Regions from separate parts of the Vogesella perlucida genome, predicted to be linked through region 2. Evidence: riboswitches for the same ligand, from Rfam matches in the RefSeq annotation. Region 2 holds a riboswitch; the other holds the start of a gene.
The links. Region 2 has a riboswitch for thiamine pyrophosphate ahead of ACZ9XP_RS00275 (thiamine ABC transporter substrate-binding protein). Riboswitches for the same ligand answer to the same signal wherever they lie in the genome.
Positions count from the first base shown of each region.

Region 1: linked by a shared signal. The riboswitch ahead of thiC (phosphomethylpyrimidine synthase ThiC) and the one ahead of ACZ9XP_RS00275 (thiamine ABC transporter substrate-binding protein) in region 2 are both predicted to bind thiamine pyrophosphate.

Region 1 covers NZ_CEETRO010000005.1:92,007-106,302, forward strand. Annotated here, with positions in the region: gene ACZ9XP_RS08870 (SEL1-like repeat protein) at 1-1,215, opposite strand, end outside; gene ACZ9XP_RS08875 (tetratricopeptide repeat protein) at 1,407-2,378, opposite strand; gene thiC (phosphomethylpyrimidine synthase ThiC) at 2,615-4,519, opposite strand; TPP riboswitch at 4,624-4,758, opposite strand; gene ACZ9XP_RS08885 (protein-L-isoaspartate O-methyltransferase family protein) at 4,888-5,547, shown strand; gene ACZ9XP_RS08890 (rhodanese-like domain-containing protein) at 5,547-5,873, shown strand; gene ung (uracil-DNA glycosylase) at 5,949-6,662, shown strand; gene speD (adenosylmethionine decarboxylase) at 7,134-7,499, opposite strand; gene ACZ9XP_RS08905 (hypothetical protein) at 7,496-7,651, opposite strand; gene ACZ9XP_RS08910 (DUF4178 domain-containing protein) at 7,653-9,119, opposite strand; gene ACZ9XP_RS08915 (SPFH domain-containing protein) at 9,154-10,152, opposite strand; gene ACZ9XP_RS08920 (DUF350 domain-containing protein) at 10,271-10,672, opposite strand; gene ACZ9XP_RS08925 (polyamine aminopropyltransferase) at 10,740-12,251, shown strand; gene ACZ9XP_RS08930 (NAD(P)-binding protein) at 12,251-13,846, shown strand; gene ACZ9XP_RS08935 (LysR family transcriptional regulator) at 13,850-14,296, opposite strand, start outside.
Region 2 covers NZ_CEETRO010000001.1:53,999-68,294, reverse strand. Annotated here, with positions in the region: gene phnF (phosphonate metabolism transcriptional regulator PhnF) at 1-290, opposite strand, end outside; tRNA gene ACZ9XP_RS00295 (tRNA-Thr) at 424-499, opposite strand; gene ACZ9XP_RS00290 (methyltransferase regulatory domain-containing protein) at 921-2,453, shown strand; gene ACZ9XP_RS00285 (DUF1501 domain-containing protein) at 2,563-3,750, opposite strand; gene ACZ9XP_RS00280 (DUF1800 domain-containing protein) at 3,761-5,104, opposite strand; TPP riboswitch at 5,216-5,310, shown strand; gene ACZ9XP_RS00275 (thiamine ABC transporter substrate-binding protein) at 5,366-6,379, shown strand; gene ACZ9XP_RS00270 (ABC transporter permease) at 6,508-8,040, shown strand; gene ACZ9XP_RS00265 (ABC transporter ATP-binding protein) at 8,024-8,968, shown strand; gene ACZ9XP_RS00260 (SIS domain-containing protein) at 9,085-9,672, shown strand; gene ACZ9XP_RS00255 (methyl-accepting chemotaxis protein) at 10,019-11,713, shown strand; gene ACZ9XP_RS00250 (YbaK/EbsC family protein) at 11,796-12,272, opposite strand; gene ACZ9XP_RS00245 (methyl-accepting chemotaxis protein) at 12,371-13,495, opposite strand; gene ACZ9XP_RS00240 (ParD-like family protein) at 13,749-13,979, shown strand; gene map (type I methionyl aminopeptidase) at 13,979-14,296, shown strand, end outside.

The sequences.
Region 1 (14,296 bases), on a different contig from region 2:
TGGCAGCTCGTTACCCTTTTCGTACAGCTGCGCCAGGCTGGTTTGCGCGCCAGCATGGCCCTGGTTGGCCGCTTTGTTGTACCACATGGCGGCGTCGGCCAGGTCTTGTGCAGTGCCTTGGCCTTTTTCCAGCATCTGGCCCAGGCTGTACTGCGCGTTGGCATCGCCCTGCTCTGCGGCTTTCACGAACCAGCTGGCGGCCAGCTGTTCGGTAGCGCGACGGTGCCATACGGCGGCTTGTGCCGGGTCTTTCGGTACGCCCAGCCCGCTTTGGTACAGGTTACCCAGGATGGCTTGGGCATTCGGGTGGCCCTGAACGGCGGCTTTGCGGAACCAGTTGGCCGCATTCACGTAATCCTGCTCTACACCACGGCCTTGCTGGTACATCTGGGCCAGGCTGAACTGGGCATCTGCGTCGCCTTGCTCGGCGGCCTTGGCAAACCAGTCGGCGGCGGCGGTGTAGTCTTGTGGTACACCCACGCCGTTATGGAACATGGTGGCCAGGCTGGCTTGTGCCTCTACATAGCCTTGCTCGGCGGCTTTGCGGAACCACTTGGCGGCTTCTACCGGGCTTTTTTCTACGCCACGGCCTTGCTGGTACTGCACACCCAGGTTGTACTGTGCCTGGGCGATGCCTTGCTCGGCAGCTTTGCGGTACAGGGTGGCGGCCTGAGCGGCGTTGGCGGGAATGCCGGCGCCGTTTTGTACCATGTCGGCCAGATTGGTTTGTGCCTGGGCGTTACCGCTCTTGGCGGCTTTGCGGTACCAGTAGGCGGCGCCGGTGACATCCAGCTGCTGTACGCGGCCGCTCTGGTACAGGGCAGCCAGGTTGGTTTGCGCAACGGTATTGCCCAGCTCTGCGGCTTTGCGGTACCAGCTGGCCGCAGCGGCCAGGTCTTGCGTGACGCCGTTACCCTTTTCGTACAGCTGGCCCAGATTCAGCTGCGCGTCAGCGTAGCCTTGCTCGGCAGCCTTGCGGTACCAGTTGGCCGCTTGCTCCAGGTTTACCGGTGTGCCCAGACCCTTGCGATACAGCTCGCCCAGTTGGTATTGCAGGCTGGCGTTGCCTTGCTCGGCTGCCGGCGTCCACTCGCGCAGTGCCGCGGCAAAGTCACCTTTGTTGAAGGCGGTCCTGCCTTCTTTGATACCGGCAAAGGCCGGTGCAGCAAGCATCAGGCTGGTAACAATGACAGTCGTTGCGAGGCGTTTTTTCATATGCGTTTCTTTGTGAGTTGGGCGCCATGCCGGGCTGGCGTATCAAGTCTGGCCTGTCGCAGTGAGTGGTGCGGCGGCCTGCACGTTGCGGAATTCTTTAAACGTTAATCATATCGTGTTGAAGCCGCAAAGACATGACCGTTTGACGAAAAATGTCTGGCAGCTAGCCACTTGCGCGTTTTTTGCAACCCTTACTTGCGTGGCGCCGCGTCTTTTTCTGCTTGCTGCAAGCGCTGGCGGGCGGTTTCCAGCAGCGCCCTGCCCTCACTTTCGCGCTGGCTGCTGATGTACAGCCAGCCCAAAGCTTGCAAGGTCACGGTGTAGGCGTGGTGCTGGCTGCCCAGGTTCAGTGCCAGCAGGTTCAGCGCTTGCTGGTAGCGGGTTTCTGCTTCGGCATAGTGCTGCTGGTAGTGGTAACAGTAGGCCAGCTCGCGCGTAATGATGGCGGCGTGCAGGCCGTCGGCGTTGCCACGCCGTGTTTCGCCTTCCAGCGCGTCTTGCAGTAAACCGATAGCGCGCTCGTACTGCTTCAACTGCTGTAGTGCAGCACCCAGCCGCGCTTGGGTGTAGAGCGTGTCCGGGTGGTCGGCTGGCAGCCTTTTCTGGCGTATGGCGAGCGCCCGCCCCAGCTGCTCGGCAGCTTTGTCGTCCTGTTTTTGCTGCTGGTAGAACAAACCCAGCGCGTGGCGCGACGCTGCGGCAGCCAGGCTTTCGCTACCGGCCAACTGGTCGCTGGTTTGCAGTGCCAGTCGCAGCAGTTTTTCTGCCGCAGCAGGCTGGTCATCCTTCGCCAGCAGGCGGGCGTAGGCTTGCTGCGATTCGGCTACCAGCAGGTGATGCGGGCCAAATGCCTGAATCCGCAGCGCCAGCGCCTGGCTGGCGGCTTCCAGTGCGGCGGTGGTTTGCTGGCGACTGCGTAGTACAAACTGTAGCCGGTGCAGGATATCGGCCTGCAGCGCCGGCTGGCTGGCCGGGGCGCGTGCCAGCAGCTCGCGCAGCTGCTGTTCCGATTCGCCCAGCCGGCCCTGCATGGCCGGGCGGGCGGTGTGTTCCAGCAGCGCCGGCCAGTCTTCCTGGCCGCTGTCAGGCGGGCTGGCTACTTGGCCCAGGGCCAGGGCGGGTAGCAGCAGGAACAGTGGCAAGATGGCGCGGGGCTGGGTCATGGCGGGCGTCTGGGTGGAATCCACCCATTTGACCCCGCCACCCGGCGCGAGGCAAGCGCCATGCGCAGGCGATTGTGCACGCCGGCTGCTGATGCAACGGGGTGTTGCCCGTTTGTGCGCCGTCCATAAGTACCTAGCTGGCAGGCGCGAAGGGCCGAATAAACACTAGAAGATAAAAAAGGTTGGCCGCATTACCTGCGGCCAACCTTTTTGTTTCACGTGAAGCAATCGCCGTATCAGGCCTTGTCGTACAGCTTGGCGCCGCCTTTGACGAACTCGATGGCTTTTACTTCCATGCCTTTTTGCAGCGCGTCCTGCTCGCTGATGCCTTGCTTGGCGGCGAACTCGCGCACGTCCTGGGTGATCTTCATGCTGCAGAAGTGCGGGCCGCACATGCTGCAGAAGTGGGCCACCTTGGCGCTGTCTTTTGGCAGGGTTTCGTCGTGGAATTCGCGCGCTTTGTCCGGGTCCAGCCCCAGGTTGAACTGGTCTTCCCAGCGGAACTCGAAGCGCGCCTTGGACAGCGCGTTGTCGCGGATCTGTGCGCCGGGGTGGCCTTTGGCCAGGTCGGCGGCGTGGGCGGCCAGCTTGTAGGTGATGATGCCTTCTTTTACGTCGTGCTTGTTGGGCAGGCCCAGGTGTTCTTTCTGGGTGACGTAGCACAGCATGGCGGTGCCGTACCAGCCGATTTGCGCGGCGCCGATGGCCGACGTGATGTGGTCGTAGCCGGGGGCGATGTCGGTGGTGAGCGGCCCCAGGGTGTAGAACGGCGCTTCGTGGCACCACTCCAGCTCTTTATCCATATTCTCTTTGATGAGCTGCATCGGTACGTGGCCGGGGCCTTCGATCATCACCTGCACGTCGTGCTGCCAGGCGATTTGCGTGAGCTCGCCCAAGGTTTTCAGTTCGCCCAGCTGCGCGGCGTCGTTGGCGTCCCAGGCGCTGCCGGGGCGCAGGCCGTCGCCCAGGCTGAAGGCCACGTCGTAGGCCTTCATGATCTCGCAGATGTCGGCAAAGTGGGTGTACAGGAAGTTTTCCTGGTGATGCGCCAGACACCATTTGGCCATGATGGAGCCGCCGCGCGACACGATGCCGGTCATGCGGCCGGCGGTCATCGGTACGTAGCGCAGCAGCACGCCGGCGTGGATGGTGAAGTAGTCCACGCCCTGCTCTGCCTGCTCGATCAGCGTGTCTTTGAAGATTTCCCAGGTCAGGTCTTCGGCCTTGCCGTTGACCTTTTCCAGCGCCTGGTAGATGGGCACGGTGCCGATGGGTACCGGGCTGTTGCGCAGGATCCACTCGCGGGTTTCGTGGATGTTTTTGCCGGTGGACAGGTCCATGATGGTGTCGGCGCCCCAGCGGATGCCCCAGGTCATTTTGTCCACTTCTTCGCTGATCGACGACGTTACCGCGCTATTGCCGATATTGCCGTTGATTTTTACCAGGAAGTTGCGGCCGATGATCATCGGCTCGCTTTCGGGGTGGTTGATGTTGTTGGGGATGATGGCGCGGCCGGCGGCGATTTCCTGGCGCACGAACTCGGGGGTGATGGCGTCGGGCAGCTGGGCACCAAAGCTGTGGCCGGCGTGCTGGCGGGTCATCAGCTCCAGCAGGCGGGTGTTGCCGGTGGCGTGCAGGCTGTCGATATAGGCCTGGCGGTTCAGGTTTTCGCGGATGGCGACGTATTCCATCTCTGGCGTGATGATGCCGCGGCGGGCGTAGTGCATCTGGGTCACGTTCAGGCCGGGCTTGGCGCGGCGTGGCTGGCGCGTCAGGTTGAAGCGCAGGTCGGCTAGCTTGGGGTCGGCTTCGCGCGCGCGGCCGTATTCGCTGGACAGGCCAGGTAGCAGCTGGGTGTCGTCGCGCTCGGCGATCCACGCGGCGCGCAGCGCCGGCAGGCCGGAGCGGATGTCGATGTGCGCTTGCGGGTCGGTGTAGGGGCCGCTGGTGTCGTATACATAGATGGGCGGGTTGGTCTCGCCGCCAAACTGTGTGGGCGTGTCGGCCTGGCTGATTTCGCGCATGGGCACGCGGATATCGGGGCGGCTGCCGCTTACGTGGATCTTGCGGGAATTGGGCAGGGGCTGGATGGCGGCGGAATCCACCACCATCTGGGTGTTCAGTGTTGCAGGCGCGTTCATCGGTGCGGGTTCTCCAAGGCGATGAAACGGCGCAAGGAGCGGCCCGGGCTGACCCGGCTGCCAGCTTGGCCGCATGCCGGGCGGAACAAGGCGCGGCGGGCGGTGTCTGGCAGATTACGCTTCCCTACGCCGGTATTATCCGGGTCAGGTTCGAAGGGTAACTCTCACCCACGGCGCTTATGCTGTTCGCAAATTGGTGCGAATGGTACACAAGCGCTGCAGGACCCCTAGCGATGCTGTGAAGGTAAGGTAAATGTGGGATAATCGCAAGTTGCCATCTGGTGGCCGATTGTGGAAGCAGGGTTGCCACAGCCCCGCTTTCAGAATCGCCCTTAGTCTATTTGTCTTGGATCCCCCGGAGTTTCCGAATGAATTTCGAACAAGCCCGTTTCAACATGGTTGAGCAGCAAATCCGTCCGTGGGATGTGCTCGACACCTCCATTCTCGACCTGCTGTTCCACGTGAAGCGCGAAGACTTCGTGCCGGTAGAAAAGCGCCAGCTGGCGTTTGTGGACATGCAGCTGCCACTGGAAAACGGCACCGCCATGCTGGAGCCGAAAGTCGAAGCCCGTCTGCTGCAAGACCTGCAAGTAAAAGCCAGCGACAAGGTACTGGAAGTGGGTACCGGTAGCGGCTACCTCACCGCCCTGCTGGCCGCCGTAAGCCAGCACGTGTACAGCGTGGACCTGGACGCCGAGCAAAGCGAACGCGCTGCGGCCAACCTGAAAACCGCCGGCATCCGCAACGTGACCCTCAGCGTGGGTAACGGTATCGAAGGCGTGCCAGGCCAAGCCCCGTTTGACGTGATCTGCGTGGGCGGCTCCACCCCGGTGGTGCCGGAAGCGCTGAAAGCCCAGCTGGCCGTAGGTGGCCGCCTGGCTGTGATCGTAGGCGACGCCCCGGTGATGGTGGCCAAGGTGATTACCCGCGTGGGCGAAAACGCCTACCAGGAAGCGGTAAGCTTTGACACCAACCTGCCGCGCCTGCAGCAGCTGGACGCCATCGAGCCGTCGCGCTTCAGCTTCTGATGATCCGCGAAATTACCGCCGTAGAGCTGGCGGCCTGGCTGGCAGACAGCAGCCGCCCGCAGCCCTACCTGCTGGACGTGCGCGAAGACTGGGAGCTGGCCTTGTGCCGCATTCCCGGTTCGCAGCAGATTGCCATGCACCTGATCCCGATGCGTCACAATGAGCTGCCGGACGACGCGCCCATCGTCACCATCTGCCACCACGGTGTGCGCAGTTTCCAGGTGGGCCTGTTCCTGCAGAACGCCGGTTTCGAGCAGGTGCTGAGCCTGCGTGGCGGCGTGGAAGCCTGGGCCAACGACGTTGACCCGAGCATGGCGCACTACTAAGCGCCTGCTGCCGCACCGCCAAGCCGCCCCTGCCGGGCGGCTTTGTTTTTGCCCCTTTTCTACTGGACACTTGCCATGCACTACCTCGCCCCCGCCCTGGCCACCCTGCCTGCCGCCTGGCAAACCGTGCTACAGCAGCCGGCTACTGCGGCCAACTTGCAGCAAATAGACGCCAAGCTCGCTGAACGTGCCACCGGCGGTGCCGTCATCTACCCACCTGCCAGCCAGATCTTCCATGCGCTACAGCACGTAGAGCCGGCCGCCGTGCGCGTGGTGATCCTGGGGCAAGACCCCTACCACGGTGCCGGCGAGGCGATGGGGCTGAGCTTCTCGGTGCCGGCCGGGGTGAAGATACCGCCCAGCCTGCGCAATATGTACAAGGAGCTGGCCAGCGACCTCGGCATCGCCCCGGCCAGCCACGGCGACCTCACCCACTGGGCGCAACAGGGCGTGCTGCTGCTGAATACCTCGCTGACGGTGGAGGCCGACTGCGCCGGCAGCCACGGCAAGTTCGGCTGGCAGGCAGTGACCGATGCCTTGATCGACGCGGTGAACGCGCACAACCCCGGCTGTGTGTTTTTGCTGTGGGGCAACTGGGCGCAGGGCAAGGCCGAGCGCATCGACGCCAGCCGCCACGGCGTGTTCAAAGCCGTGCACCCGTCGCCACTGTCGGCCAGCCGCGGCTTCTTCGGCTCGCGCCCGTTCTCGCAAGCCAACGCCTGGCTGCAAGCGCACGGCCGCGAGGCAATCGACTGGGCGCTGCCGGCACCGCAGGGTGGTTTGTTTTAAGGCTGAAGTGCTGTTTTAGCCACGAAAGCACACGAAAATCACGGAAAGTGCAGCAATTGGCACCGGTTTGGTCGTGTGTATCTGTCAGTCACCACTGTTTTTCCCTTCGGTGTCATCTGTGTGTTTCTGAGGAAAAAGACTTTTTTGGCCACGAAAACACACGAAAAGCACGGAAAATGCAGTAATTGGCACCGCTGCTAAATGTGTGCGAAGCATGCGCAGGCTGCCGGGTTGGCCATGTTCATCAGGTAGCCTAGGCTGCTTTCCCTTCCGTGTTTTCAGTGTGTTTCCGTGGCAAAAAGGCCGTTTTAGCCACGAAAGCACACGAAAAGCACGGAAAATGCAGTAATTGGCACCGCTGCTAAATGTGTGCGAAGCATGCGCAGGCTGCCGGGTTGGCCATGTTCATCAGGTAGCCTAGGCTGCTTTTCCTTTCGTGTTTTCAGTGTGTTTCCGTGGCAAAAATGATTTTCAGACAGGCATTGCCGCAGGCAGTTGGCCGCGTGCCACGCAGCGCTGTTCGATGCGGCCAACCTGTAGCGTCTGCTGCAGCACCGCCAGTGCGGCGGCGTGGGCGGTGCTGCCGCATAGAAACAGATCGACCGCCGCGTAGCCGTGTTCGGGCCAGGTGTGGATGCTGATGTGCGATTCGGCCAGCAGCAGCACGCCGGTCACGCCCAGGCCGGTGCCAAAGTGATGAAAGTGGCCGGCCAGCACGTGCGCCCCGGCGGCGCGGGCGGCGGCGTACAGTGCCTGCTCCACGGCGTCGGCGTCGGCCAGTGCGGTGGCCGGGCACTGGTACAGATCGGCCAGCAGGTGCTCGCCCAGGTGGCTCATTTGTGGCCGCCCGAGAAGCCGCCGCCACTGCCGCCGTAGTAGCCGCCGCTGCTGCGGTAGCTGCCGCCGTCGTCGCTATTGCTGGCGTAGTTGATGGCGGTGCTGACCGCGACGATGGCCAGGCAATACAGGATGTAGGTGAGGCGGCTCATGTCAGTTGTCCAGCGGTAGCCACAGGATCACTGTGGCAATAAAACACAGGGTAAGCGCACCGCCGCTGTCGCCGCCCAGGATCACCGGCGCATTGACCAGCCACAGCAGCACGCTGGCGGCGATGCCGACGGGGCGTAGCGCTGCTTTGCTGCTGGCGGTGGCTTGTGGTTTGAAGGCGGTGGCTACCGGGGCCGCCTTGCCAAACCAGCGCGCCAGCTCAGCCGGGGTTACGCTGCGGCTGCTGCTCCAGGTGAGCTCGCGCGGGCTTTGTTCGCAGGCCAGCACGGTGTTGCCGTCGCTGCTGATGTATTCGCGGATGCTGACGCGCTCGCCCACGCGGGCGCGCCACGGGAAGGCGCCGGCGGCGTAGGCAATGTGCGCGTCGTAGGCGGGGTAGCGCGCGGCAAAACGGTTTTTGCCCCAGCTGGCTTGCTGCGGGCCAGCCTGGTCTACCCAGATATCCATCAGCGTGCCCAGCCACCAGCCATTGCCGGTTTCGGTGAGCCAGCGCAGGCCCAGCTGCGGTTCGTACAGCAGGTATTCGTTCCAGCTGCTGTTGCGGTCTTCCACTTCTTGCCAGCCTAGCAGACCGATGATGGTCCACACCTTGCCGTCGATGGTGGCCTGGCTGCCGTTGGCCAGCGTGAAGCGTAGCGTGCTGATCTGCTGTGCCTTGTACTGGCCCAGTACCGTAGCTTGCTCGCCCTGGATGTCCACTTCGCTGCCGCAAGACGGGCAGTTCAGGTAGGTGGCGCTGCCGGCGCGGTAGTCCAGGCTGGCGCCGCATTGCGGGCAAGCCAGCTGCTGTACGCTGCCTGGCAGCTTACCGGTGGCGGCGGTGATGGCGCGCTCGTCGCGCAGGCGCTGCATGTTCAGTTGCTTGAGCGTGACCGCCTCGCCCAGGTACAGCTGCGGCGGTGTACTGTCGCTGTAATCCAGTGTGAGGAAGCGGCCACCGCAGCGCGCGTCGGCGACCGGGGCGTCGTAGCCGGGTTGTAGCTGGCGTGGTAGCTCGCCCTCCCCGGCCACGCAGCGCGCGCGGCGGATGTCGCTGAAGATGAAGCTGTCTTTGCCCTGCGGCCATACCTGGCCGGCCTGCAGGCTGTCGAACGCCGGGGCGCTATCGCACGGGCCTTGCGCGTGGGTGAGTACGTACTGGCCCAGGCTATCGGCCAGCCAGGCGCTTTCGCCGTCGTCGAACAGGATGTGCCACTCGTTCCACACGCCGGCGTCGTACTGCAGCTGGATGCGGCCAACCACGGTGAACTGGCGGCCGCGCCAGATGCCGCTGGCGGCGATTTGCAGCGGCGAGTAGTCGTTTAGCAGCGCGGCCATCTTGCCGATGTCTCGCACGCTGTCGGCGTCGCGCAGCAGTGTGCTCTGGCAATAGGGGCACACCGCCAGCACCGAGCTGGTGGCATGAAAGCGCACCTCGGCGCCGCAGGCGGGGCAGGCGACGCGGTACATCAGGCTGGGTTGGCCGCAGGCTGGGTGGTCATGTTCAGCCCACCAGTTTTTTCAGTACGTCGGCCTTGGCCGTGTCGTAGTCGGCCTGGGTGATCAGGCCGCCGTCCAGCAGGCTTTTGAGCTGCGCCAGCTTGGCCTGCGGGCTGTCGCTGGCATCGGCTGCCGGGGCCGGCGTGGCCAGGCTTTGCTGGATGGCTTGGCCCATGACCTGCCCTACGCCCAGGCCGGCAGACAGCGCCGCGCCCAGGCCGGCTAGGCCGCCTTCGTTCTGTGCGGCCAGCGGGATAGCCTCGGCGGCCTGGTAGCGGGTGTACTGGTTCAGGTCGCCAGCCATGCCAATAGCGATGCGCTTGTCGATGGCTTTTTGCAGCTCTTCCGGCAGCGAGATGCTTTCCACGGCAAAGCTGTCCAGCGCCAGGCCGTAGCGGGCAAAGGCCGGTGTCAGGGCGCTGTGGATGGTGTCGCCCATCAGGCCCTGGTTGGCCGCCATGTCCAGAAATGGCACGGCGCTGCCGCCCAGGGTGCTGGCCATGGTGGACACCACTAGGTTGCGTAACTGTTGTTCTACGTCGTCTACGGTGTAGCGTTCACGCGTGCCGCTGACCTCGGTGTAGAACAGCTTGGGGTCTGTGATGCGGTAGCTGTAGATGCCGAAAGCGCGCAGCCGCACCATGCCGAAGTCTTTATCGCGCAGCGTGACCGGCTGCGGCGTACCCCATTTGCGCCCCAGCTGCAGGCGGGTGCTGAAGAACACCAGGTCGGACTTGAAGGGCGACTCGAACAGCTTGTCCCAGTTTTTCAGGTAGGTCAGCACCGGCAGCGTCTGCGTGGTGAGCTTGTGCATGCCGGGGCCGAACACGTCGGCGATCTTGCCTTCGTTGATGAACACCGCCATTTGCGATTCGCGCACGGTCAGGCTGGCACCGTACTGGATTTCGTTATCCTGCATCGGGTAGCGCCAGGCCAGCACGCCGTCGCCCTCCTCCTGCCATTCCAGGATGTCGATGAACTGCTTGGAAATGAAGGAAAACAGACTCATGGCGAAGACTCCATCAAGGTTGGCCGCAGCCGGTACTTACACAAAAGATCACTCATCCGGCGCCCTGCGCCACCTTGTGTAGGGGGTGAAGGCTACCGGGGGCGAGCCGGTTTCAGGACAGGCTGCCGGCGTTCAGCACGCCCACGGCCAGCTGCACACTGCCGGCCAGCAGGCCCATGGCGGTGTTGTTGTCTTGCAGCGCTTGCTGCAAGTCGCGCACGCAGCGCGACAGCAGCATGTGTACGGCAATCTGCACCAGCAGCGCCAGCACGCCCCACAGCAGGAATTTTTCTACGGTATTGAGGTGCCAGGCGCTGGACGCTAGCGTCAGCGAAAAGCCCACCAGCGCGCCGCCAAACGACAGCGCCGCGGCCTCGTTGTGCTGGCGGATCAGCTGCATCTCGTCCAGCGGGGTCACGCGGCAGTACAGCAGGGTAAACAGCGCCAGCAGCAGCGCGCCGCTGCCCACGTAGGACAGGTAAGCCAACAGGGCTGGCAGGAAGGCGGTAGACATATGCGGCGTCCTTGGCAGGCTTGAGCAATAATGCAGGCCATTCTACCCACGTTTCATGAAAGCCTGCATGCGCGATCGTCTGCTTATCCTGTCGGTGTTTGTGGTGGCGTCCTGCGGCCTGGCTTACGAGCTGATCGCCGGGGCGCTGGCCAGCTACCTGCTGGGCGATTCGGTACTGCAGTTTTCGTCCATTATCGGCTGCTACCTGTTTGCCATGGGCGTGGGCTCGCACCTGTCGCAGTACGTGAAAGACGAGCGCGTGCTGGACACTTTCGTCGAGATCGAGCTGTTGGTGGCGCTGCTGGGTGGCCTGTCGGCCAGCGCACTGTTTGCCGTGTTTGCCTGGAGCGGCGAGTCGTTCCGCCTCACGCTGTACGCGCTGGTGTTTCTTACCGGCGCCATGGTGGGTATGGAGATTCCACTGGTGATGCGCCTGCTGCACCAGCGCGAGCAGCGCTTTGCCGAGCTGGTCAGCCGCGTGCTGACCTTTGACTACCTGGGCGCGCTGGCGGTGTCGCTGCTGTTTCCCATTGTGCTGGCGCCACGGTTGGGGCTGGCGCGCTCGGCGCTGCTGTTCGGCCTGAGTAATGTGGCGGTGGCGCTGTGGACCTGCCGCGTGTTCCGCGCCGAGCTGTTGCGGCCAACCGTGCAGTATTTGCGCAGCCTGCTGGTACTGCTGGTGCTGGGCGGGGGCTTTATTGCCGCCGATGAGCTGACGCGCTGGAACGAAAAAGCCATCTACGGCGACGACGTGATCCACGCCGAAACCACGCCCTATCAGCGCCTGGTGCTGACGCGCTGGAAAGGCGACCTGAGGCTGTACATCAATGGCAACCTGCAGTTTTCCAGCCGCGACGAACACCGCTACCACGAGGCGCTGGTGCACCCGGTCATGGGCGCGCTGCCGTGGGCGCGGCGGGTGCTGATCCTGGGCGGCGGCGATGGCCTGGCCGCGCGCGAGGTGCTGAAATACCCCCATGTGCAGCAGGTGACGCTGGTGGACCTGGACCCGGCGATGACCGGCCTGTTCAGCCGTAGCGCGCCGCTAGTGGCGCTGAATGGTGGTTCGCTAAGCAACCCGCGCCTGCGCGTGGTCAACGACGACGCTGCGCGCTGGCTGGAGCAGCACGCCGAGGTGTTTGACGCCATCATCGTGGATTTTCCCGACCCGTCCAGCTTTGCGCTGGGCAAGCTGTACTCGGTGCCGCTGTACCGGCTGCTGTCGCGCCACCTGGCCGACAACGGGCTGGCCGTGGTGCAGTCCACCTCGCCCTACCACGCGCCGCGTTCGTACTGGAGCATCAACGCCACCCTGCGCGCCGCCGGGCTGGCCACCACGCCCTACCACGCCTACGTGCCGTCGTTTGGCGAGTGGGGCTTTATTATCGCCGCCCATCGCGCCGGCTACACGCCGCCGCAGGCCTACCGCGTACCGCTGAAGTTTCTGGACCGCGAAGCCACGCGGCAGATGTTCTTCTTCCCGCCCGACATGCGGCCGTGGCAGGTAGAACCCAACCAGCTCAATGACCAGCGCCTGGTGCACTACTTCGAGCAGGACTGGTCGCAGGTGATTCGCTGATGCAGCGCCGCGACTTTCTGCGCACCGCCGCCGCGCTGGCCGGCCTGCCCTGGCTCACCGGCTGCCAGCAGCTGCTGGGCTGGGGCTTGCCGGTGGACGTGCTGCGCCCCGGCATGGCTACCGGCCACCGCCTGCGCGACGCCGCCACGCTGCCGCCGCCACGCAGCGAGCGGCGCGTGGACACCGTGATCGTGGGTAGCGGCGTGGCCGGCCTGTTTGCCGGCTGGCGGCTGGCGCGCGAAGGCTACCGCGATTTTGTGCTGCTGAACGGGCCGGAGCCGGACGGCAACGCCGCAGCAGGTGCCTTCGACGGCTGGCGTTACCCCACCGGCGCGCATTACCTGCCGCTGCCCTCGCCCGAGTCGGCGCACGTGCGCGCGTTGCTGGCCGACATGGGCGTTATCGAAGCCGGTAGCGACAGCCTGCGGCCAACCTTTGACGAACGCGTGCTGGTGCACGCGCCGGACGAACGGCTGTGGCGCGACGGCCAGTGGCACGATGGCCTGCTGCCGCGCGGCCTGGGCGCGGATGACGACGCGCAGCAACGGCGCTTTTTGCTTCACGTGAAACAATTGCAGCAACAGCACGGCGCCGACGGCCGCCGCGTGTTTACCGTACCCACCGCGCTGGCGTCGCAAGACCCGGCATGGCGCGCGCTGGATGCGCAAAGCTTTGCCAGCTGGCTGGCGGCGCACGGCTACACCGCGCCGGGCTTGCTTTGGTACCTGGACTACTGCTGCCGCGACGATTACGGCAGCACGCTGGCGCACACCTCGGCCTGGGCCGGCCTGCACTACTTTGCCGCCCGTGGCGGCCATGCGGCCAACGCCGAGGACGGCGCGGTGCTCACCTGGCCGGACGGGCTGAACCCGCTGCTGCGCCATATGCGCGCCCGCATTGGCCACGACAAGCACCTGGACGGCGCCGCCTGGCGCATCCGCCAGCAGGGCAAGCAGGTGCAGGTGGATTATGTGGACGCCGCCTGCGCGCAGCGGCTGCTGGCGCGGCGGGTCATCGTGGCCACGCCACTGCACGTGGCCTGGCACCTGCTGCCGCAGTTAGCCGGGCTGGGGTTTGCACGCGCCCACCTGCCGCCGCGCGCGCCGTGGCTGGTGGGTAATGTGCTGCTGGACCGCTTCCCCGCCGAGCCCGCCAGCCAGCCGCTGGCCTGGGATAATGTGGTGTACGGCAGCCGCAGCCTGGGCTATGTGGTGGCCACCCACCAGCTGATCCGCGCTGCGCTGCCGGAGCGCACCGTGTTTACCACTTATCACGCCTTTGCCGATGCGCCCGCCGCCGCCACGCGCCAATGGTTGGCCGCCGCCAGCGCCGATGCGCTGTTTGAGCAGGCCGCGGCCGACCTGTACGCCGTGTACGGGCCACGGCTGCGCCGCCACATGTTGGCCGCACGTCTCACCGTGCGCGCCCACGCCATGGCCAGCCCGCAGCCGGGCTTTCTGGCCAACCCCGGCCTGGCGGCGCTGCGCGCAGTAGACGACCCCATCCTGTTTGCCCACGCTGATTTGTCTGGCCTGTCGCTGTTTGAAGAAGCCGCCTGGTGGGGTGACATCGCCGCGCAGCGGGTGCTGGGCTGAGGTTTAACTGCCCCGTGTCGGCTGGGCTAGCAGGTAGTCCACCAGTACCCGTACCCGTGGCGCTAGCGTATTGCCCGCCGGGTACAGCAGCGAAAACGGACGGCTGCAGCCGCCGTAATCAGTGAGCACCTCCTGTAATTCGCCGCGTGCCAGCGCGTCGGCCACGATAAAGCGGTAGGTCTGCAGCAGGCCGCCGCCGTGGCGCGCCAGCGTCACGCAGCCCAGCAGGTCGTCGCTTACCATCAAGCCGCCGTGGGTTGGCCAGCTGGTTTCCACGCCGGCTAGCCGAAAGCGCCATGGCACCGGCTGGCCGCTGCTGGGCAGGCGGAACTGGATGCAGTCGTGGCCAGGCAGCGCGTCCGGGTGGGCCGGTATGCCGCGCACCTGCAGGTAGGCCGGGGCGGCGCACACCACCAGCTCGGCTTGCAGCAGCGGGCGCGCTACCAGGCG
Region 2 (14,296 bases):
TGCTGGTCGCTAAGGCTGTGGGAAAAGCGGCTGCTTTTGCCCAGGCGGTAGGCAATGATTTCTTCTTGTACAAAGGTGCCGCGGCCGCGTTCTATGCGCACCAGGCCTTTGTCTTGCAGGTGCTGGATGGCCTGGCGCACGGTGTGGCGGTTCACGGCAAAGCGTTCGGCCAGCGCGGTTTCATTGGGCAGCCGGCCGCTGAGAGTGCGGGACAGGATTTCCTGGCTGAGGGTGGCTTCGATCTGCAGCCATAGCGGCGTGCCGGCGGGGCGGGCGGTGCGTTTGTTCATGGTGTGCGGGCAAAAAGGATTTGCGCGACATTACCATGACAATGTGACAGCTGACAGCTGACAGCGCGTGCGTTGGCTGGGCGGTAGCCGAAAAGGCAAAAGGCCCCTGTCTTGCGACAGGGGCCTAAATGCTTGGTGCCGGAGAAAGGAGTCGAACCCTCGACCTTCTGATTACAAGTCAGCTGCTCTACCAACTGAGCTACACCGGCGTAGGACGCGAATATTAGACAAGCCCGCCCGCTTTGGCAAGCCCCTGCATGCAAAATTTTTGCATGCAGGCAGGTAGAGCGGGGGTGGCAGGCGGGTTTATTGCAGCCACACCAGGTTGGCCCATATTTCGTCCAGGTGGATGCGGTGCTGGAAGAGGCGTTTCATGTGCTGGCTCCTGCTGTGTGATGGGTTAACGCCATCATGCTGCATTGTGATTTAAAAGTTAAATTGATTTAAATAATTCAATAGCTAAATTGTAACTATGGCTGCAGCCGTGTGGCCAGCTACTGCGCCAAGGTGTCGCGCCGCTGCCGATAGCCAAACCACAGGGGCAAATAGGGTTGCTGATTGCTGCGGTAGCCGGGCCCATGCGCTATGGTGGCTTAAACGGTTACGGATTACTGCAAAGGGGAGCGCCTTATGTCCTGGTCTGCCGGTTATGTCACGGATGTGGATTACACCTACGGTTATTACAGCGAGCTGAACCCTTACTACGCGCGCTTTGTGCTGCAGGATGCCGGTTATGCGCTGCCGGCCTGGCATACCGCCTGCGAGCTGGGTTTTGGCCAGGGCATCAGCGTCAACCTGCACGCCGCCGGCGGCAGCCTGCAATGGTACGCCAACGATTTCAACCCGCAGCACGCCGTCTTTGCGCAAGCACTGGCCGCCGCCAGTGGCAGCGGTGCCGTGCTCAGTGACGAGTCCTTTGCCGAGTTTTGCACCCGCGACGACCTGCCAGCGTTCGACTTTATCGGCCTGCACGGTATCTGGAGCTGGATCTCGGCCGACAACCGCGCCCTGATCGTCGACTTTGTACGCCGCAAGCTGCGTGTGGGCGGCGTGCTGTACATCAGCTACAACACGCTGCCGGGATGGGCGGCATTTACCCCGCTGCGCAAACTGTTTGCCAGCCACGCCGAGCGCATGAGCGCCCCCGGTGCCGGTGTCGAGGCGCAGGTGAAAGCCGCGCTGGATTTCAGCCAGCAGCTGTTGGCCGCAGAGCCGCGTGCGCTGTCCGATAGCCGGGTAAAAGACAGGCTGGGCACCATTGCCAAGCAAGACCCGCACTATCTGGCGCATGAATACTTCAATCGTGACTGGGAGCCCATGTACTTTGCCGACCTGGCCGCCGCGCTTGCCCCGGCCAAGCTGTCCTATGCCTGCCAGGCCAGCACGCTGGACCAGGTGCCGGTGCTGCACTTTACGCCGGCGCAGCAAGCACTGCTGGACGATATCAGTGACCCGCTGTTTCGCGAAACCGTGCGTGACTACATTCAGAACCAGCAATTTCGCCGCGATTACTGGATAAAAGGCGCCCGCAGGCTGGCACCGGCCGAACAGCAGGCGCAATGGGCGAGCTTGCGCGTGGCGCTGGCGGTGCCGCGCGACCAGGTAAAAATGAAGCTGGCCTTGCCGCGTGGCACCATCACCCTCACCCCTGCGCTGTACGAGCCGGTGCTGGATGCGCTGGGCGATGGCCAGCCGCACACGCTGGGCGAGCTGGCCCGGCAGCTGCTGGGCCCTGCCATGCAGCGCAGCCAATTGGTAGAGGTGATACGTGTGCTGGTGGGCGCGCGCATGCTGCTGCCACTGCCTGAGCAGCCCCCCACCGACGGCCAGGCTGCCGCCCGGCTGAACCAGCACATTGTGCAGCTGGCGCAGCACAGTGCGCGTATTGCGGCGCTGGCCAGCCCGCAAAGCGGCGGCGGCGTGCCGCTATCGCGCTTTAGCCAGTTGTTTATCCAGCAATATCTGGCGGGCGAGCGCACGGCAGATAGCCTGGCGCGCTACGTGCACGCGCTGCTGCAGCACAACCGCGAGCGCGTGGTGCACGAGGGCAAGATGCTGGAAAGCGACGACGCCCAGCTCGCCCACCTGCAGGGCCTGGCGCAGCACTTTCTGCAGGGCGAGCTGCCCCTGTTGCAAGGCATGGGCATTCTGCCCAAGGTTTGATGTCTGCCCGCGCGGCACGATCCACCCCGCTTGTACGCCAGGCGGGGTGTTTTTTTAGCCGAAGCGCTGGCCATGGCCCGGTGATGACGGGTGGCCAGCGGCGAGCATATTAGCCGCGCAGCAAAGGCAATGGTTTAAAGCGCCCGCCTAATACCCCAGCCGAGGGTTTGCCCCACCAGGTTTCGCATACCGTGGCGTACAGTTGGCGAAAATCCACTGCGTAGGGCAGGTTGCCATCGCTGATGCCGGCCAGTTGCGGCGCCTGGCCGTAGAAGCCGCCTGCGACGCGGCCACCCAGCACAAAGTGGCTGTTGGCCGTGCCGTGGTCGGTGCCCTGGTTGCCGTTTTCACGCGGGCGGCGGCCAAACTCGGCATAGCTCATCACCAGCGTGTCGTCCCAGCGCCCTTGCGCCGCCAGGCCTGCCTGCAGTGCGGCCAACCCTTCTGCCAGCTCGCCCAGCAGCCGTTGCTGGGTGCCGGTTTGCCCGGCGTGGGTGTCAAAGCCGGTCAGCGTCAGCCGTGCCACCACCACCTGGCTGCCGCCAGCCAGGGTTTCCAGCAGGGTCTGCACGGCACGGCCGAAATTGCCGGGGGCATCCGGGATGCGGCCCGGGTCTTGCATGCTGCCCATGGCCTGCTGGGCGGGGGGCATTTTGCCAATATCGCTGGCGGCGCGGCGGATGTCGGCTTCCACTTTCAGCACGTGGGCCAGCGCACTGCTGCCGCTCTGGCGGGCTGCTGCCTGGGCCAGCCTTGCCTGGCGTGCAAAGTCGGCCGCGTTGCGCAGCACCACGGCGCGGGCGCCACCGGCTAGCGGGCCCAGCGTCTGGCTACCCAGAATCAGGCCGTCGCTGGCGAAGGCGTCGCCGGCCGGATATTGCTGCAGCAGCCGGGTCAGCCAGCCGCTGCTGAGCGTTTGCGTGCTATTGCTGGCGGTGTCCCAGATGTCGATAGAGCGGAAGTGCGACAGGTTGGGCTCGGGGTAGCCCACGCCCTGCACGATGGCTAGCTGGCCGGCTTGCCACAGTGGCAGCAGCGGCGCCAGCGCCGGGTGCAGGCCGCGTTGCTCGTCCAGCTGCAGCACCTGTTCGCGGGCAATGGCCAGGGTTGGCCGCAGCCGGGTGTAGTCGGGGCTGGAGTAGGGAATGACGGTATTGAGCCCGTCGTTGCCGCCTTTCAGCTCCACCAGCACCAGCAGGCGCTGGTAGCCTGCCGGGTCGATGGCGTAGGCCAGGCCGGGTAGCTGCACGGTGAGCAGGCCAGCGCCGAGGGCGGCAAGAAACTGTCGTCTTTGCATGGTGGTGTCCTTATTGCAGCTGCCAGGCCGGGTCTTGCAGCAGCTGGCGCAGCGCCAACAGGGGCGCGGCATGGGCGGGTAACGGGTTGGCCGCAGGCAGGGCGGGCAGCCAGCTGGTGGCGGCCGGGTACTGCTGCAGCCAGTCTGGCGCAATCTGTGGCCGTGGCTTGTTGCCGCCGGGTCGGGTCAGGCTGTCCAGAAACTGTTTGCGCAGCAGCAGGCTGTCGCTGTTGATCCAGGTGTCGCCGCCGGGCCAGCCGCGTACATTGGGCGGGTCGAACAGGTCTTGCCCCATGCGGCGGTTAAGCTGCGCCAGCGCTTGCCAGTCGGGCACGCTGATGCCAAAGGTGGCGACAGTGCCCACGGTCAGCTCTACGGGGGATTTCACCTGCTGGCCGCTGCTTTGCCAGAAAGCCGGTGTCAGCAGCAGGGCGCGTACCAGGGGTTTGATCTGGTAGTCGCGGGCAAAGCTGGCGGCCAAGCGGTTCACTGTCGCGTCATCCGGGCTAGGGGACACCAGGTACAGCCACAGCTTGCGGGTGATGAAGCGGGCGGTGGCCGGCTGTGCCAGCAGGGTGTCCAGCACCGCGTCGCCATCCAGCGTGCCGCTGCGGCCCAGCACGGTTTTCTGGCCGTCGTCATGGCGGCGCGGGCGGAATACCGGCTCGCCACTGGCCGGGTCCAGCTGCCAGCCGGTAAAGGCGCGCGCGGCCTCGCGGATGTCCTGTTCGCTGTAGTGGCCTTCGCCCAGGGTGAACAGCTCCATCACCTCGCGGGCAAAGTTTTCGTTGGCCTGGCCTTTGCGGCTGCCAGCCGTATCCAGATAGCGCAGCATGGCCGGGTCACGTGCGATGTCGTGCAGGAGGGTGGCAAAGTTGCCCAGTGCTTCGCGGCGCAGCAGCGCGTTCTGCCGGTACATCAGCTGTGCGCTTTTCACCTTGTTCTGGCCAGACACGAAATGGCCGTGCCAGAACAGGGTGAGCTTTTCGGTGACCGGGCTGGGCGTGGTGGCCATTTCCTGCAGCCACCAGGCACGTAATGCCAGGCCGCGCCGGGTTTCGGTATCGCGCAGGGCTTTTTTCTCGCTTTCGCTGAGCTCTTTGCGTGGCGGGTGCAGTAGCGGCGTGTTTACCCAGTCTGGCGGGGCGCTGGCGGGCTCGCTGCGGCTACCCGCCAGAATGCGGTCGACGGCGGCCTCGCGTTCCAGCGGCGCCAGCGCGGCCACCTGCGCAGGTGGGGTGCCAAAGCCGGTGCGGCCAAGCAGCAGGCGGGCACCGGCTTCGCCGATGGGGGCTGCCAGTGCCGGCAGCGGCAGTAGCAAGACCAGGCTGGCGAGTTGGCGCAGCAAAATCATGGCGTTCTCCTGACAGATTTATCTATCAAGTATGGCGGTTATTTGTTGGGTGGGTGTGAAGCAGGGGCGGGCAGGTGTTAACGAATGTGACACAAAGCTCTATACTCGCGGGTCGATCACCGGGGGTGCCTGCGCGTGCGGGCTGAGACATACCCCAGAACCTGATCTGGATAATGCCAGCGGAGGGAGCGTGATGGGTATCTGCCCGTGTCCCGCTTTCTTTTTTGGTTGCGTCATCACCAAAAGAGGATGTCTGAAATGTTGAAGAAGTCTGTACTGCTGCTGGCGCTGGCCGGCTTGTCCCTGTCTGCCCTGTCTGCCGAGCTGCGCGTGATGACGCACAGCTCGTTCAGCCTGCCCAAAGACCGTATTGCCGAATTCGAAAAGCAAAACGGCGTGAAGCTGTCCATCATCAAGGGCGGTGACGCTGGCGAGATGCTGAACAAGCTGATCCTGACCCGCGCCAACCCGATTGCCGACGTGGTGTACGGCATCGATAACACCCTGATCGCCAAAGCCAGCGCCGCCGGTATTCTGGCCCCTACCAGCAGCAAGGTTGGCCGCACCGAGAAAGACGCGGTGCTGCCGGGCGCCGTGGCGGTGGACTACGGCTACGTGACGCTGAACTACGACAAAGCCTGGTTTGCCAAGGCCAAGCTGCCGTTGCCGGCCACGCTGGACGACCTGGCCAAGCCTGCTTACAAAGACCTGTTGGTGGTAGAAAACCCGGCTACGTCCAGTACCGGCCTGGCCTTTATGCTGGCCACCATCGCCGACCGTGGCGAAGACGGTGCCTTCAAATGGTGGGAAAAGGTGCGTGACAACGGCCTGAAAGTGAGCAAAGGCTGGAGCGAGGCCTACTACACCGACTTCAGCCGCAACGGCGGCAGCCGGCCCATCGTGGTGAGCTACGCCAGCAGCCCGGCAGCCGAGGTGTTCTACAGCAAGGAAAAAATCAGCGAATCGCCTACCGCCAACCTGCTGCTCAAAGGCGGCGTGTTCCTGCAGGTAGAAGGCGTGGCGCTGCTGAAAGGCGGCAAAGAGCCGCAAGCGGCGCAGGCGTTTGTGGATTTCCTGCGTAGCGACGGCGTGCAAACCGGCCTGCAGACCAAAATGTGGATGTACCCGGCCGTGGCCGGCACCGCCATCGACCCGGTATTTGCCCACGCGCAGAAACCGGCCAAGTTCAGCAACCCCAGCCTGGCGGCCATGAACAGCAAAACCGCCGCCTGGGTTGGCCGCTGGAACCGCCTGGTGGTGAAACAGGCCAACTGATGTACCTGGCGCCTGCGGCCAACGTTGGCCGCCGTCGCGCGTAGCAAGGGCGCCGCAGGCGCCCTTGCCCCTTTGTCGCATCACCACCCCGCCCGATCACCCTCACCCCTCAACGCTGACCTTTGCCCATGAACCGCTACCGAACCCTGCCCGCCTTGCTGCCGCTGGCTTTCCTGCTGCTGATGGTGGCCGCGCCGCTGGCGCGCCTGCTGCAGGAAGGGCACGCCGGTTTCAACCTGGCGCTACTGCAGGACAGCTATATCCAGTGGCGGTTGGCATGGTCGCTAGGCCAGGCGCTGGCCACCTGTGCGCTGGCGCTGCTGATCGGCCTGCCGCTGGCCTGGGTGCTGGCGCGTTTCGACTTTGCCGGCCGCCGCCTGTTGCTGCGGCTGCTCATGCTGCCCTTTGTCATGCCCACGCTGGTGGCCGGCATGGGCGTGCTGGCATTGTTCGGCCCGCACGGTGTGGCTGGCATCAACTTGCAGGACACTCCGTGGCTGCTGCTGTACGGCAACCTGTTCTATAACCTGCCGCTGCTGGTGCGCGCCGGGGTGGACGGGCTGGAGCAGGTGCCGGCCAGCCGGCTGGCGGTGGCGCGCACGCTGGGCGCGTCGCCGTGGCGCACCTTCTGGCGGGTGGAATGGCCGGTGGTGCGGCCGTGGCTGGCGTCGGCGCTGTGCCTGGTGTTTCTGTACTGTTTTTCCGGCTTTGGCCTGGCGCTGTTGCTGGGCGGCCAGCGCTACGCCACGGTAGAGGTGGAGATCTATACCCTGGTGGCCTACGAGCTGAACCTGGCCGACGCGGGCGTGCTGGCGTTGCTGGCGCTGGGCGTGGGTGCTGCGGTAGCGCTGGCTTACGCCGCGCTGGAGCGCGGCCTGGCCCGCCCGCAGCGGCTGGCGCCCACCCTGCGCCAGCCGGCGCAAGGTTGGCCGCAGCGCCTGCTGTTGGCAGCTGCGCTGGCGGTGCTGGCGCTATGCTGCCTGCTGCCGCTGCTGGCGATTGTGTGGCGCGCGCTGCAGGCCGAGGCGGCGGTGTGGGCCATGCTGGCTACGCCCGAGGTCGCCGATGCGCTGGCCAACACGCTGCGCTTTGCCGGCGCTGCGCTGGGGCTGTCGCTGCTGCTGGGCCTGTGCCACGGCTGGGCGGCGCAGCGCTGGCTGGCTTTGCGCGCGCTGGTGTTTTTGCCGTTCATGGTGTCGCCGGTGTGTCTGGCTTTCGGTCTGTTACTGCTGTACCCGCAGTACAGTGCCAGTGTGTGGCTGCTGATTGCCGCCTACGCCTTGCTGGCTTACCCCTTTGTGGCCAAGGGCGTGTTGTCGGCCGCCGCCGCGCTGCCACCGCAGCTGCCGCAGGCGGCTCGCACGCTGGGCGCTACATCGTGGCGCAGTTTTTACCGTGTCAGCCTGCCGCTGATGCGCCCGGCGCTGCGCCGTGGCCTGGCCTTTGCCGCCGCCACGGCGGTGGGCGAGTTTGCCGTCAGCCTGTTTCTGTCACGGCCGGAGTGGGCCACGCTCACCACGCTGATCTATCAGCACCTGGGGCGGCCCGGTGCGGCCAACCTGCAGCTGGCGCTGCTGTTGTCGTGTTTGTTGATGCTGTTTGCCCTGCTGGCCTTCGTGGCCATCGAGTGGCCGGAGAAAAACCATGCTCGAGCTGATTGACCTGACCCTGTCCTACGCCCGGCGCACCGTGCTGCAAGGCGTCAGCCTGCAGGTGGCGGCGGGCGAAACGCTGGCGCTGCTGGGGCCGTCCGGCGAGGGTAAGTCCAGCTTGTTGGCGCTGGTGGCCGGCCTGCAGCAGCCGGATGCCGGGCGCGTGCAGCTGGCCGGGCTGGACATTACCCGGCTACCGCCGGAGCAGCGCCACATCGCCATGATGTTTCAGGACCACGCGCTGTTTCCGCACCTGGACGCCGCGGCCAACGTGGCGTTTGGCCTGGTAGAGCGCGGCACGGGCAAGCAGGCCGCACGCCAGCAAGCGTTGCAGATGCTGGACGCAGTAGGGCTGGGCGGGCGTGGCGAAGCGGCCGTGCATACCTTGTCTGGCGGCGAGCGCCAGCGCGTGGCGCTGGCGCGGGCGCTGGTGTGCCAGCCGCGCCTGCTGCTGCTGGACGAGCCGTTTTCCAGCCTGGATACCCACCTGAAACAACAGCTGCTGGCCGACGTGCGCCGCCACCTGGCGGCCTTGCAGGTGCCGGCGCTGCTGGTGACGCACGACCGCCACGAGGCCTTTGCGCTGGCGCAGCGCGTGGCCATTTTGCAAGCCGGGCGCATTGTGCAGCAGGGCACGCCACAGGCCATCCTGCAGGCACCGGCCAGCGCCTGGGTGGCACGCTTTGTCGGGCTGGACAATGTGTTCGACGACCATGCCATCCCGCCGCAGGCCTTTGTGCTGGGGCCCGGCCAGCCACGACGCGATATCGTGGCCGCCCAGGCGCAGGCCGATGGCTGGCGCGTTACCGTAGCAGGCGACGGCGGCCAACCCTGGCAGCTGCTGCTGGGCGTGCGCGAGCTGGCGGGGCAGGGCGCGCCGTGTGTAGGCCAGCAACTGGCTATCGGGCTGGATCGCCGCCAGCTGCTGTACTGGTAGTGTTGGCAGGCGGTTTTTTCTGCTTTGCCGCCATTTGTGTACAGATGGTGGGTGATGGCGCGGCAAAGCACGGGTAAAATGCCGCATCGACTAGCTATACAGAACACGCCCAGCCTATGAAACCGCATATTGTTGCCACCCTCACCGAAGCCCGCAGCGCGCTGGATGCCCTGCTGTCCAACCCGCAGGCGCTGTCTGCCATCGAGGCAGCCGGCGATGCGCTGGTGAATGCCTTCAACCAGGGGCGGCGCGTGTTCAGCTGCGGTAACGGCGGCTCCATGTGTGACGCCATGCACTTTGCCGAAGAGTTGTCCGGCCGCTACCGCAATGACCGCCGTGCTTTGCCTGCCGCCAGCATCAGCGACCCCAGCCATATCAGCTGCGTGGGTAACGACTACGGCTACGAAGCCATCTTCTCGCGCTACCTGGAAGCACACGCCGGCGCTGGCGACGTGCTGCTGGCCATCAGCACCAGCGGTACCAGCAAGAACATTCTGGCCGCGGTAAAAGCCGCCAAGGAGCGCGGCATGGTGGTGGTGTCGCTCACCGGCCGCCCTGGCTCAGTGATCGGCAGCCTGGCCGATATCGATGTGTGCACCCCCGGCGGCCAGTACGCCGACCGTGTGCAGGAGCTGCATATCAAGGTGATCCATATCCTGATCGAATCGGTAGAGCGCGCACTGTTTCCGGCCAACTATGCCTGAGCCGACCCGCTGCTAGCCCAACCCGCCCCGGTGGCGGGTTTTTTTATGCCCACATGTCTTTCGGGTAATCTGTCGCGTGGCTGCGGCCATGCTGTTTGGTGTTTGTTTGGTATTGGATTGGTATTTTATTTCGGCGGTGCCGCATCGGGGGCAGACCCTGCTATTTCTACCCGTTTTGGCGTGCCATGCTGGCTTTTTCTGCCCCTAGCCCTGCAGTGCGTGTGGCTAGGTAAAAATACCTATAGTGCATGTTTGCGATTGACGGCCTTGATGCCGGGCGCTACATATCAATAAGTTTAATTTGCAAAATTCAGTTGCAAAACTTATCGAAATTTGGAGCGTTACCATGTTGCCTACCTTGACTATCGGCCAGCGACTGACCGTGCTGGTGATTGTGTTGCTCGCCATCGCCATGACGCTGGGTGGTTACGGCATGTATACGCAGTCGGCCATTTTGAAAGATTTTTCAAGTACTTATAACGACAGAGTGGTGCCGCTGCAGCAGCTGAAAAAAGTCAGCGATGGCTACGCGGTAAGCATTGTAGATGCGGCGCACAAAGTGCACGCCGGGGCCATGGATAAGGCCACCTTCCTGAAAGAATTGGATACGGCGCGTGGCACCATCAGCCGCGAGTGGCAAGCCTACCGCGCCACCTACCTGACCGACCAGGAGCTGGCACTGGCGACCCAGGCCGAGCAGGCCATGAAGCGTGCGGATGGTGCGGTGGACGAGCTGCGCCGCCTGGTGGAGGCGGGCGACGAAGCGCCGCTACTGGTATTCAATAACAAACAGCTTTACCCGGCACTGGACCCGGTATCCGGCAGCATCTCGGCGCTGATCGACCTGCAGCTGAAAGTTGCCGCCGAGGAGTATGCCGATGCCGAGGCCAGTGCCAATTTCAGCGCCCGCCTGTCAGCCATGCTGATGGTGGCCGGCGTGCTGTTTGGCGCAGTGCTGGCCTGGCAGATCATCCGTAACCTGCTGGCGCAGCTGGGCGGCGAGCCCAAGGATGTGGTGGCGCTGGCGCAGCGTATCGCCAAGGGCGATCTGAGCCAGAAGCTGCAGATTCGTGCGGGTGACAACAGCAGTGTGGTGGCGTCCATGGGCGCGATGCAAAGCGGGCTGATTGCGCTGGTACGCAACCTGGAAAGCATCATTGCCCGCCTGAGTGTGAATGCCAGCGAGCTGGCGGCGGCGTCGGAGCAGGTGGCGGTGAGCACCGAGGAGCAAACCCGTGCGGCAGCGGCCATGTCGGCCTCGGTAGAGCAGCTGTCGGTGAGCATCAGCTCGGTGAGCGACAATGCGCGTGATGTGTCGGTAGACGCCAAAGCGTCCGGCACCCTGGCGCGTGATGGCGAGCGCATCATCGATCACACCCTGCGTACCATCAACACCGTGGCCGATATGGCGCGCGGCTCGCAGCAACAGGCCGACATGCTGGGCGCCAAATCGCAGCAGATTTCCAATGTGATACAGGTGATCCGCGATGTGGCCGAGCAAACCAACTTGCTGGCGCTGAATGCGGCCATCGAGGCGGCGCGTGCCGGCGAGCAAGGGCGTGGCTTTGCCGTGGTGGCCGACGAGGTACGCAAGCTATCGGAACGCACCGCGTCGTCTACGGCCGAGATCAGCCTGATCATCAACGAGATGGTCAGCAGCAGCCAGCAAGTGGTGAAAACCATTCACGATACGGTAGATGAAATGGACGCCGGCCTGCAGCAAACCCTGCAGGCGCGCGAGGCAGTGAGCGGCATTAGCGGCAATATGGCGCGTATCAACGACTCGGTAGCGGCTATTTCGATTGCGCTGGCCGAGCAACAGTCGGCCAGCGGCATGGTCGCCAGCAATGTCGAGCAGGTGGCGCAGATGTCGGAAGAAACCAGTACCGCCGCCGTACAGACAGCCAGCTCGGCCGAGCAGATGGAACAGATGGCGCACGAGCTGAAGGCTACCATCGAATTCTTCAACCTGCCGCAGCCCGGGCAGAGCCGCGGTGGTGACGGTATGCAGCCGGTGGGTGGGGCGGTGCAGGTGGCATAAGTACTGCGGCCAACCTTGTTACCTCAATCCCAAGCCCTGCCGGCAGCATCGGCAGGGCTTTGGCGTGCTGGCCGCGCGTGTCTCAGGCCTCGGTCGTTTGTGCCTGGCAGGCATCCACCCATTGGCCGTCGACGATCTGTGCCAGCAGCGCCGGGCTGATGCGTACTGCGGTATGCACATCGCCGGCGGCGGGTAGCACCTCGTCAAAATCCTGCAGCGAGACATCCACATACACCGGCAGTGGCGTGGCCAGGCCAAACGGGCAGACCCCGCCTACCGGGTGGCCGGTCAGCGCTTGCACCTCTTCGGCAGGCAGCATGCGCCCTTTGCCGAAAGCCGCCTTGAATTTCTTGTTGTCGATGCGGGCGTCGCCGCGTGCCACCAGCAGGATGGTGCGCTCGTCGGCCAGGCGAAACGCCAGTGTCTTGGCAATGCGCCCCGGTTCCACGCCGTGCGCTGCTGCGGCCAACGCTACCGTTGCGGTGCTGGTTTCCAGTTCGATAATGTCGATCGCCAGATGGCTGGCGGCAAAGAAGTCACGGACAGATTGCAGGCTCATGCTGGGCTCTTTCGTTAAAAAAGCCATTATCGGCCAGCGGCGGCGCCATGCAAACGGGCAGCTGTACGCTGCCCGTGACGGTGGTGGTGTATGGCGGCCTAACTGCGTGCGATATCGCCCAGCTTGTCCGAGATATCTTGTGAGGTAGCGGCCTGTTCTTCGCTCGCCTGGGCAATCTGCACCACAAAATCGCGCATCTGGTTTACCTCCTGCACGATTTTTTCCAGTGCGGCTTCGGCACGCTGGAAGTCGCTTTCCGTGGCCGCCACTTGCTGGCGGCCCTGTTCGATAGCTGCCACGTTTTGCTGCACGTCCTGCTGGATTTCCTTGATCATGCCGCCAATCTGCTGGGTGGCGGCGGTGGTGCGCTCGGCCAGCTTGCGCACTTCGTCGGCCACCACGGCAAAGCCGCGGCCCATTTCACCGGCGCGGGCAGCTTCGATGGCCGCATTCAGCGCCAGCAAGTTGGTCTGGTCGGCAATGTCTTTGATCACGTTCACGATCTGGCCGATGGCCTCGGAGCGCTGCCCCAGGGATGTCAGGCTGTCTGCCGTGCTGCGCACCATATTGGCCACGGTTTTCATGCTCTGGCTGGTTTCGTCCACAATCACGACCCCTTGCCGGCTTTCGCGCAGCATCACTTCGGCCGATTCGGACGCCGCCGCCGTTTGCACCGCCACGTTTTCGATGGTGGCGCTCATGCCTTGCATGTTCTGCGAGATTTCCCCCACGCGCTCTTCCAGAAACTGGCGGCGGCTGGCGGTTTCTGTGGCCAGCTTTTGTGCCATCACACTGGCACTGACATCGCGGAAGCTGGCCATGAAGCACAGCAGCTCGCGGTTGTTACCCTGGCGCCAGATGGGGAAGATCTTGGTTTCAAAGGTAATGTCGCCCACCGGGATCATGGCCTTGTGTACGTCTAGCTTGCCGCTGGCCAGGTCTTGCAGAATGCCGCGGATGCGGTCTGGCGATACGTGGAACTGGTGGATGGAGTGCTGATAGGCCTTGTCTACGTCTACGCCGGGGCGAAACTTCTGGTTCATGGCCGCGCGGTGGTGTGCCAGCGTGTCGCGCGCTGTCTTGTTCATGTAGATGATGGTGTTGTCCGGCGTGGTATCGGCCAGCATGATCAGGTTGTCCACGCAGTCCAGCATCTGGCGCAGCTGGTTGATTTCTTGGTCTTGGGCGGTGCTGGCTTGCTGGCGTTTCATAAAACCGAACATGGTTATCTCCCTTGTGTGTCTGCCGCGGCACTTTATTGATAGCTCCTGTGTAGCATGTTGCGCGTTTCTTTGTCTGCCAACCTGGTACATGGGCGTATTCCTATCGATTTCGTTGTAGCACTTGAAATACACCGCGCTTTTTTAAATAAGCAATACGGGTAAGGCCGTGCAGGTGCCGTGCAATCAAGCGTGGCCAACTAATAGGGTGGCTGTTAATATACGAAGCATATATAAACCGTATAACGAGGTGGCCATGGGCATCGTCAAGATTTCCGAACAGATGCACGAGACGCTGCGCCAGACCAGCGGGGCGCTTAGCCGCTCCATCAATGCCCAGGCCGAGCACTGGCTGCGTGTGGGCATGCTGGCCGAGCTGAACCCCAAGCTGAGCTATAGCGATATCTGCCAGCTGCTGATTCGCGCCGAGGCCGGCGAGCGTCTGCCGGGTATTGCCTTGCCACCTACCACGCAGGAGCACGCCTGATGGCGAACCAACGACAAGTGATCCGCCGCAACGCTGGCGAGATCGAACAATCACGCCGTGCTGGGGCATTGGCCGCCGAGCTATTGCAGATGATCGGCCCGCACGTTCAGCCGGGCGTCACCACCGACGAGCTGGACCGCCTGTGCCGCGAGTACATCATCAATGTGCAGCAGGCCAAACCGGCCAATATCGGCTACCACGGCTACCCCAAAACCATCTGCGCTTCGGTAAATCACGTGATTTGCCATGGCATCCCCAACGATAAAAAGCTGCAGGATGGCGACATCGTCAATATCGACGTGGCGGTGATCAAGGAC